3 regions of the Rhodococcus sp. BP-349 genome follow, and region 1 is predicted to be linked to each of the others. Evidence: predicted binding sites of a transcription regulator. Region 1 holds the regulator's gene; each other region holds the start of a gene.

The links. The regulator LexA, encoded in region 1, represses DNA repair genes until DNA is damaged. The targets are predictions, from matches to a motif close to CGAACANNTGTTCG.
Region 2: a site for LexA is predicted at 1,883-1,896, ahead of HQ325_RS18870 (SAV_6107 family HEPN domain-containing protein). Genes of this name have one in related genera too.
Region 3: a site for LexA is predicted at 2,097-2,110, ahead of HQ325_RS08840 (error-prone DNA polymerase). Genes of this name have one in related genera too.

The regions. Positions count from the first base shown of each region.
Region 1 covers NZ_JABUDR010000003.1:835,767-839,042, reverse strand. Annotated here, with positions in the region: gene nrdR (transcriptional regulator NrdR) at 1-489, opposite strand, end outside; gene HQ325_RS20310 (hypothetical protein) at 602-1,018, opposite strand; gene lexA (transcriptional repressor LexA) at 1,282-2,064, shown strand; gene HQ325_RS20300 (acyl-CoA dehydrogenase family protein) at 2,126-3,268, opposite strand.
Region 2 covers NZ_JABUDR010000003.1:528,291-531,566, forward strand. Annotated here, with positions in the region: gene HQ325_RS18860 (NAD(P)/FAD-dependent oxidoreductase) at 1-1,188, opposite strand, end outside; gene HQ325_RS18865 (N-acetyltransferase) at 1,185-1,760, opposite strand; gene HQ325_RS18870 (SAV_6107 family HEPN domain-containing protein) at 2,087-2,599, shown strand; gene HQ325_RS18875 (DUF3040 domain-containing protein) at 2,767-3,195, shown strand.
Region 3 covers NZ_JABUDR010000001.1:1,849,006-1,852,281, reverse strand. Annotated here, with positions in the region: gene HQ325_RS08840 (error-prone DNA polymerase) at 1-2,060, opposite strand, end outside; gene HQ325_RS08835 (1-phosphofructokinase family hexose kinase) at 2,180-3,121, shown strand; gene surE (5'/3'-nucleotidase SurE) at 3,151-3,276, shown strand, end outside.

The sequences.
Region 1 (3,276 bases):
AGCAGCGGGCTCCGCGTCCTCGGCGGGGGTGTCATCGTGCTCGGCACGATGGCGACGAAGGTCCTCGATCTCGCGTTCGAAGTCGTCCGCACTGCTGAACGAACGATAGACGGAGGCGAACCGGAGATAGGCCACCTCGTCGAGATCGCGCAGTGGCCCGAGGATGGCGAGTCCGACCTCGTTGCTGGGAATCTCGGCCGACCCGGAAGCCCGTACCGTGTCCTCGACCTGCTGGGCGAGCAGAACGAGCGCGTCGTTGTCGACCTGGCGGCCCTGGCAGGCCCGGCGGACTCCCTTGACCACCTTCTCGCGGCTGAAGGGCTCACTGACACCACTGCGCTTCACGACGGACAGCACCGCTGTCTCCACCGTGGTGAACCGTCGACCGCACTCGGGGCAGGAACGCCGTCGCCGGATCGCCTGGCCCTCTTCCGCTTCCCGCGAATCGACGACGCGTGAGTCGGGGTGGCGGCAGAACGGGCAGTGCATCGGACAGAGACCCCTCGATGGCTCGGGCAATTCCCGAGCGCCACGGCGGCTCTCGGTGTGTCCAGCGTACCGGGGCGGGCTCCGTCGGCCCCGGGGACGTGCCCGGTCGGTGTCAGCGTCCGGCGACGACGCCCATCTCCGCCTGCTGCGAGACGGACGGCTGTGCCGGAACGGCGGCGGAGCGCATGTTCGCCAGTCCCACCAGCCCCAGAGCGGACACAGCTGTGATCAGCGCCACAGCGACGGACGTCGCGAATCCGTGTCCACGACGAGTGCGGTGTTCGACCTGCGAGACACCGTTCGAGCGGCGACGGTAGTCGACGGCGCCGCCGTCGGGCCGGCGGGAATCACGCGGAGCGGGGCTGCGACGGACCGTCGTGCGCTCGCGGAGGTCGGTCATCGTGGACCCGGCCGCGCGGTCGGTCACACCCCAGTAGGAATCGTCGTCGCAGGTCCAGCGTGTGCGGCCGGGTGCGTGCATGTCGATGGAACGTGCGGTGCCGACAGTCAGCAGGTCACTTCGAGTCATTGCAACCACTCCTCGTGGATAGCCGGTGGCCGTCCGCGTCGCCGATGCACCGAGGTGTTCGAACAACACATTCGCCCACGCGTTCGAATGAACGCATGTTCGATGTATAGCAGTCCGGTCCGACAAAGTGCATCGAACACGCGACACGCTTCGAACAGGTGTTTGATCCGAGTCCCGTTTCGGTTTAGGTTCGACACACGCACAACGGACGTGACACCAGCACCACCTGCCCCACGTCCACTGCTACCGATGGAGGTATCTCGATGAAGGACGACAGCTCATCCGGCACGGTCGGCGGGCGCGCGTCAGCGACCGGCTCGGCCACGACCGCCGACACCGAGTCCGGTCTCACCGAACGTCAGCGGCGAGTGCTCGAGGTGATCCGTGCGTCGGTGGTCGAGCGCGGCTATCCCCCGAGCATCCGGGAGATCGGTGACGCCGTCGGGTTGACGTCCACCTCGTCGGTCGCGCACCAGCTGCGCACCCTCGAGCGCAAGGGATTCCTGCGCCGCGACCCCAACCGTCCCCGCGCCGTCGACGTACGTCTGCCGGGCGAGAACGGGCGCCCCGAAGAGGTCTCCGCCGTCGCGCAGGACGACCTCGTCGCCGCGGATACCACGAATCACCTCGACAGCGCGGACGCACCGTCGTCGGACGACGATCGCCTGCCCGCGCCGACTTTCGTCCCCGTCCTGGGGCGCATCGCCGCGGGTGGTCCCATCCTCGCGGAGCAGGCCGTCGAGGACGTGTTCCCGCTTCCGCGCGAGCTCGTCGGGTCCGGCTCGCTGTTCCTTCTCCGCGTCGTCGGTGAGTCGATGATCGACGCCGCGATCTGCGACGGAGACTGGGTCGTGGTCCGCCAGCAGAACGTTGCGGACAACGGCGACATCGTTGCCGCCATGATCGACGGCGAAGCCACGGTCAAGACGTTCAAGCGCACCGGTGGCGACGTGTGGCTGCTCCCCCACAACGACCTGTTCGAACCCATTCCCGGTAACGACGCCGTGGTCCTGGGCAAGGTCGTCACGGTGATGCGCAAGCTCTGATCCACGACAGACGAAAGCCGGCGCTGGACATCCAGCGCCGGCTTCGTCGTGTTCGGTGTGGTTACAGATCCAGCCCGCGGCCGATGATCTCCTTCATGATCTCCGTCGTACCGCCGTAGATGGTCTGCACGCGAGAGTCCATGTACGCCTTGGCGATCGGGTACTCCTTCATGTAGCCGTAGCCACCGTGCAGCTGCAGGCACCGGTCGATGAGCTTGACCTGGTTCTCGGTGGTCCACCACTTGGCCATGGCGGCTTCCTGCACCGACAGCTCGTTCGCGTTGAGCTGCTCGATGTACTTGTCCACCATGATGCGGACGGCAGTCGTCTCGGTCGCGCACTCGGCGAGCACGAAGCGTGTGTTCTGGAACTTGCCGATCGGCTTACCGAAGGCCTTGCGGTCCTTGCAGTACTGAATGGTCATCGCCAGCGCCGACTCCATCGCGGCGGCCGCGACGACGGCGATCGACAGACGCTCCTGCGGCAGGTTCTGCATCAGGTAGATGAAGCCCATGCCCTCCTCGCCGAGCATGTTGGCGGCGGGAATGCGAACGTCGGTGAAGCTGAGCTCCGCGGTGTCCTGCGCCTTCATACCGATCTTGTCGAGGTTGCGGCCGCGCTCGAATCCGGGCATGTCGCGCTCGACGACGAACAGGCTGAAGCCCTGCGCGCCCTTCTCCGGATCGGTGCACGCCACCACGATGATGATGTCGGCGTTGATGCCGTTGGTGATGAACGTCTTGGAGCCGTTGAGCACCCAGTCGTCACCGTCCCGGACGGCCTTGGTCTTGATGCCCTGCAGGTCGCTGCCCGTACCGGGTTCGGTCATCGCGATCGCGGTGATCAGCTCGCCGGAGCAGAAGCCGGGCAGCCAGCGCTGCTTCTGCTCGTCGTTGGTCAGCTCGATCAGGTACGGAGCGACGACATCGTTGTGCAGCGTGAACCCGATGCCGCTGTACCCGCCGGCCGTGGTCTCCTCGGTGACGATGGCGTTGTAGCGGAAGTCCTTGACTCCGCCGCCGCCGAACTCCTCCGGCACTGCCATGCCCAGGAAGCCCTGCTTGCCGGCCTCGACCCACACGCCGCGGTCGACGATGTTCTGCGTCTCCCACTCGGCATGGTGCGGCGCGACATGCTGCTCGAGAAACTTCTTGTACGAGCTGCGGAAAAGGTCGTGCTCGGCCTCGAACAACGTGCGCTTCATGGTTCTCC
Region 2 (3,276 bases), 310 kb from region 1:
CCACTGCGACCACAGCGAGACCTGGTGTTCGCCTGGCTTCGCGATCGACGGGTCGACCGCGCTGAAGCTCATGGCCAGTACCACCGGCGCAGGCGGGAGATCGCCGGCCGACGCCGCTCCGTGTGCTCGGCGGAGCTGGGCCCGGTCGTGCACCAGCAGTTGCAGTCCGCGGGTGGACGCCTCGACGCTGGGCGCACCGCGATACTGCGGCAGCGACGACGTCGACGCGCGGACCACCATGCCGATTCCCGGACCCACGTCGATCTGTCGCCGCCAGGACTCCGTCGTCGCCGTGTCGAAGCCGCCGGCGTCGAGCAGGTCGAGTGTGGTCAGAATGTGGCACCCGGCGATGACCGTGCGGGCTCGCACTTCCTCGCCACTCGCGGTGCGCACGGACCATCCGTCCCCGACTCGCGTCACCGACACGACGGCGTCGCCCAGGGACACCGTGCCCCCGTCGGACTCGATCTTCGTCTGCAGCGCGACGCTGAGCGCGCCGCTGCCACCGACGGCGCGACCGGGCGGGGTCGTGTGCATCAAAGCGTTGAAGGCCACCATCGGTGCCGTACCGGGCTCGGACATCGGGGGACCGGACTGGGCGCCGAACCACGCGAGAGCCGCCTTGAGGCGCTCGCTGTCGAACCACCGGTTCAGCAGGGAGTCTCCCGACGCGAGAAACTCGCGGGACAGTGCCGCGGCGCCGTCGCTCGCGTCCATGCCCCAGAAGGAGGACAGCAGAGCCCGGCCGGTGGGCGGGCTCCCGAACGACTTCATGACTCGGGCGCTGCGGGGCCCCCAGAGCGCGACGAACGCGCGGTACGCGTCCGCGTCCTCGAGACCGCACGCCGCCTCGATCGAGGCGCAGGTGGCATCGAGATCGACGGAGAACACGATGCCCGGCTCGTCGGTGCCGGGCGGCGGCGGCGCGAACGCCCATGGATCGCAGTCGAGGTAACGCAGGCCGTGATCGGCGAGGCGCAACTCCTCGATGATGCCGGTCTGCCGGATCATGATGTGTGCGGACGAGCCGCGATCCACCTTGTGGCCGGGGAAACGCTCGACGGTGGAGGCTGCGCCTCCGACGACGGTGTCTCGTTCGAGGACGCGGACGGACCATCCGGCATCGGTCAGGTAGGCGGCGGAGACGAGTGCGTTGTGACCCGATCCGACGACGGCGGCATCGATCACGTGGTCGGCCCCTCTTCTGTGGTGGTGTCGAGACCGAGTCCGGTCTCGGGTGTCAGGGGTAATTCGCGGCCGAGCACCGCGAAGGGTCGGGCGTCCCCGGCGAAGTGGAACCGGCGGACGACGTCCTGGAACCCCGTCCGCCGGTAGAGACGCCATGCCCGATTGTCCTCGCCGGTGACCTCGGGGGTGGAGAGCAGCACCGAGCTCTCCCGGCGGCCCGCCATGAGGGCGAGCAGGAGTCGTTCCCCGAGACGGTGGCCCTGAGCCTCGGGGGAGACGTGCAACTCGGTCAACTCGACGTAGTTCGACAGCACTCGCTCGGCGTTCTCGGCGGACCACCCCGCCCGTCGCATCCCGTCGCGGACCTGCTGATGCCACCACTGATGCGGCGCTCCACGGTAGCAGTAGGCGATCGCCACCAGGTGATCGTCGTGTGAGACTCCTCCCACCGCGCCCCACCCCGGCCGCAGGATGTGCTCTGCCCACATCGGCGCCCGATGCAACTCGGTACCGCGCGGGTAGCCCATCGCGGCGACGTAGACGGACAGGGCCTCGGTCAACCGTCGGCGCATGTCCTGCGGGGTGAGCTCGATCAGACGAATGCCGTCGTCGGAGGCGCGGCCTTCGGCGTCGTGAACGGTACTCACCTCGATCCCTCGCATCGTGTCGGACGTCCGCGCTACAGTGAAGTCATCGAACAGGCGTTCGAACGAATCGACCTCGGGTCGAACGACCCGCGATCGGGTCGGTCGCGCGGGGCGGTCCGAGAGAACGTGTCCGACCTCCATGCTTACATCGCGTTCGACCGGCCCGCTCAGGGAGTAACCGACAGGTCGTGAGTGTTGAGAAGGACGTAGGGATGCCGATCGGTTCACGTGTCGGAGAGGGAGGTAGCGCAATGGCTCGGAGCACGGGTGGTCACACTGCGGCACGCCGCAGCTCTGCAGGCCGCACGGAGGGTGGTGGCTCGACGACGGACGGCACGGTGGTCTCGTTCGACGCCTCCGCAGCGCCGTCGCGCACCCACGCACGCGCTCGGATGCTGTTGCGCCGCGCGGACGCCATTCTCGGTGACGCGGCCGGCGCTCCGTCGGCGGCAGACATGTTCCTCGAGTCCTACGTCGCCGCGTTGCGCGGTGCCGGCGCGTTGCTCGATGCGGTCGATCCGGTGCCCAAGCGTGGGGCGTCCCGCAGTGCCTGGGTGCGCATGCGGACGGCTGCGCCGGAGTTCACGGAGTGGGCGTCGTACTTCGCCGCGTATTCCACGCTGCGTGCGTCCATCGAGGCGGGCTCGGCCGATCGGCTCGACGCGGCCGAGGCGGACGAGTTCTTCTCGCAGGTGGGACGCTTTCTGCACCGCGTCGAGGACCGTGTGACCTCGCGGTCCGAGGCGGTTGCGGTGCCCGCGTAATCCTGGTCGCCACCACGGAGCGACTTTTTCTCGCATACTGGTGGTGCAGGTAGGTGGCTCGCTGCCGATTCTGCTCGTATCATCGACAACAGGTAGCCGGACCGATCGGCTACCTCTCACTTCTGGCCAAGAAGTGAGAGCCACCATCCAGTGCCGGGGGAGGTACCGTGCCACTCTCCGAGCACGAGCAGCGCATGCTCGACCAGATCGAGAGCGCTCTCTATGCCGAGGACCCCAAGTTCGCGTCGACCGTGCGCGGCGGACGGATTCGAGCCGCATCCACGCGGCGTCGTTTCCAGGCCGTCGCTCTGTTCGTGATCGGCCTCATTCTGCTCATTGCAGGCGTGGCCCTCCCGTTCAAGCCCGGTGGATTCCCGATCATCAGTCTCGTCGGCTTCGTGTTCATGTTCGGCTCCGGCGTGCTGCTCTTGCTGCGCAAGCCCACCGCGCCGCAGTCCGAGCAGTCCGAGGGCGACAACCCGCCGGCACCGGGAAGCGGCCCGCGCCGTTCCGGTTCCGCACCGCGCCGAGGTCCTCGCAAGGGGTTCTCCTCGCGGATGGAGGATCGTTTCAAGCGGCGGTTCGACCAGGAATGAAGGAGACCGGAGCGGTCACATCGATCGCTCCGATTCTCGCGTGAGGGGCAGCGCGCCTCTCACACCGATGCTGTGACACAT
Region 3 (3,276 bases), on a different contig from region 1:
ATCGGACCGGGTCTGATGAGGGCGACCTCGACGACCAGGTCGTAGAACTCCCGCGGCTTGAGGCGAGGGAGCGTCGCCATCTGGGCCCGCGACTCCACCTGGAAGACACCGACCGAATCGGCGCGCTGCAGCATCTCGTAGACCGCGGCCTCGCCGAGATCGAGTTCGGCGAGGTCGACGTGCAGTCCCTTGTGCTCCTTCACCAGGTCGATCATGTAGTGCAGCGCCGAGAGCATGCCGAGACCGAGCATGTCGAACTTCACCAGACCCACTGCGGCACAGTCATCCTTGTCCCACTGCAGCACGGTGCGGTTCTCCATGCGCGCCCACTCGACGGGGCACACGTCGGCGATCGGCCGATCGCAGATCACCATGCCGCCGGAGTGGATGCCGAGATGCCGCGGGAAGTTCTCGATCTGCGCGGCCAGCTCCAGCACCGGCAGCGGGATCGTGGTCTCGCGGGCCTCGGCAGACAGGTCGCGGCCCGGCACGCCGGACCAGCGGGTGATCTGCTTACTCCACGCGTCCTGCTGCCCTTGCGATGCACCCAGCGCTCGGGCCATGTCCCGCACGGAGGACTTGCCGCGATAGGTGATCACGTTGGCCACCTGCGCCGCGTACCCGCGCCCGTACTTGGCGTAGACGTGCTGGATGGCCTCTTCCCGACGGTCGGATTCGATGTCCACGTCGATGTCGGGTGGGCCGTCGCGCTCGACGGAGAGGAACCGTTCGAACAGCAACCCGTTACGCACGGGGTCGACGTTGGTGATGCCGATGGCATAGCAGACAGCAGAGTTCGCCGCGGATCCTCGCCCCTGACACAGGATGTCGGCCCGCTTGCAGAAGTCGACGATGTCGTGGACCACGAGGAAGTAGCCGGGGAAGTCGAGTTCGGTGATGACGGCGAGTTCGCGGTCGATCTGGGCGTAGGCCGCAGGTTCGTCCTCGCGTCGACCGTAGCGTCGCTCGGCCCCGCGCATCGTCAACTCGTGGAGCCACGTGATCTCGGTGTGGCCCTCCGGCACGTCGAACGGCGGCAGCTGCGGCGCGATGAGGTGCAGGTCGAACGCGCACTCCTCCCCCAGCGCCGCGGCGTGGGACACGGCGGTGGGATAGGCGGAGAACAACTGCGCCATTTCTGCGCCGGAGCGCAGGTGCGTCCCACCGAGAGGCGGAAGCCAGCCCGACGCGTCGTCGAGGCTGCGGCGCGAGCGCACCGCCGCCATCGCCATGGCCAGTCGCCGACGGCCGGGCCGCGCGAAGTGCGCCGACGTGGTGGCGATGACCGGGAGCGAGAGACGCGCGGCGATGTCCGCGAGGACGTCGTTGCGGTCGTCGTCCTCCGCGATTCCCTGACGGGTCAGCTCCACCGTGACCCGGTCCCGACCGAACCTGTCGACGAGTTCCCGTAGTGCCTGCTCTGCCGCCGCCGGCCCGCTCTCGGTCAGCGCACGCCGCACACTGCCCTTCCTGCACCCCGTCAGGATCTGCCAGTGCCCACCCGCTGCGTCGGCCAGCGCATCGATGTCGTAGCGCGGACGCCCCTTCTCACCCCCGGCGAGATGGGCGGTGGCGATCTCCCGGGAGAGACGTCGGTAGCCTTCCTGCCCACGAGCGAGTACCAGCAGATGAGTGCCGTCCGGATCGGCTGCGCCGGTGCGTGATTCGGTCGGCATACCCGTCTCCCCCAGGGAGAGTTCGGAGCCGAAGACCGTCTTCATGTCCAGCTCGCGCGCCGCTTCGGCGAAGCGCACGACGCCGTACATGCCGTCGTGATCGGTCAGCGCGATGGCGTCCAGACCCAGCCGTACGGCCTCCTCGACCATCTCCTCCGGCTGGGAGGCTCCGTCGAGAAAGCTGAAGGACGAGTGGGCGTGCAGTTCCGCGTAGGGAACGGTGTCACGCGGCCGCACCACCGCACCCTCGTAGGGATCCCGCTTGCGCGACCACGCCGGACTGTCACCGCCGTCGCCCATCGCGAGCGGATCGATGACACGAGGCTTGCCCGAGAGCAACCGCTCCATCTCGGTCCACGTGGGCGGTCCGTCGTTCCATCCCATCACGCACCCTCGTCCGCTTGCTGGAGAACTTGTGTTCGAACGTATGTTCCCATTGGATCACCACCCGCCCCCGACGGCAAGTCCGTTTGAGGAACGGACGAAACGGGCACATCACGGCGATGTCGACTGCCGAACACGCGCCCACCGCCACCGTCTTCGCGCCGTCCCCGCTGCTCACCATCACCCTGGACGCAGCGCCGAACGGCGACACCGAACTTCACGTGCACGCCGGCGGCCAGGGCCACTGGATCGCCCGCATGGCCACCAACCTCGGCATGGACGTGACGCTGACCGGTGCATTCGGCGGCGAGAGCGGGGGCGTGCTGCGCGATCTGATCCACCGCGAGGGCATCACCGTGCGTGCCGTGGACATCGGCCACGAGTCCGGGTCCTATATCCACGACCGGCGCGACGGCGACCGCACCGAGGTGGCGACGATCGATCCCCCGCACCTGGCCAGGCACGCGCTCGACGATCTCTACGGGATCACCCTCGAATCCGGAGCCTCGTCCGACATCGTGCTGCTGGGGGGCCCGCACACCGAGTCGGTGGTGCCCGCAGACTTCTATCGACGGCTCACGACAGATCTGCGATCGCTGTCGAAGCCCGTCGTCGCAGATTTGTCCGGACCGACCGCGACGGCGGCTCTGCAGGGCGGTCTCACCGTGCTCAAGATGAGCCACGAGGACCTCATCGAGGACGGGCGCGCGGAGTCGGAGGACCCGGACGCTCTCATCGAGGCGATGCGCTCCCTGCACGACGAGGGTGCCGACATCGTAGTTCTCTCCCGCGCGGCGGACCCGGCGCTCGCCCTCGTCGACGGCACGGTGCTCGAGGTGGTCACTCCCGACCTGGAGCAGACGGACCACCATGGTGCGGGCGACTCCATGAGCGCCGGCATCGCCACCGGACTCGCCCGCGGCATGTCCATCGAGGAGGCACTCGCCCTCGGCGGCGCCGCCGGCACCGCCAACGTGACCCGCCGCGGACTGGGTACAGGACAGCTGGGGCTCGTCGAGACCATCATGTCCACGGTCGAGGTACGCCCCTTCTCGTCCTGACCGGCTGCACCCACTCGCAGGAGGCACACGTGCGCGTGCTCATCACGAACGACGACGGAATCGACAGCCACGGGATCGCCGTGCTCACTCGAGTCGCCCTCGAGGCCGGTCACGACGTCGTGGTGGCGGCGCCGCACGAGGAGCGCAGCGGTGCG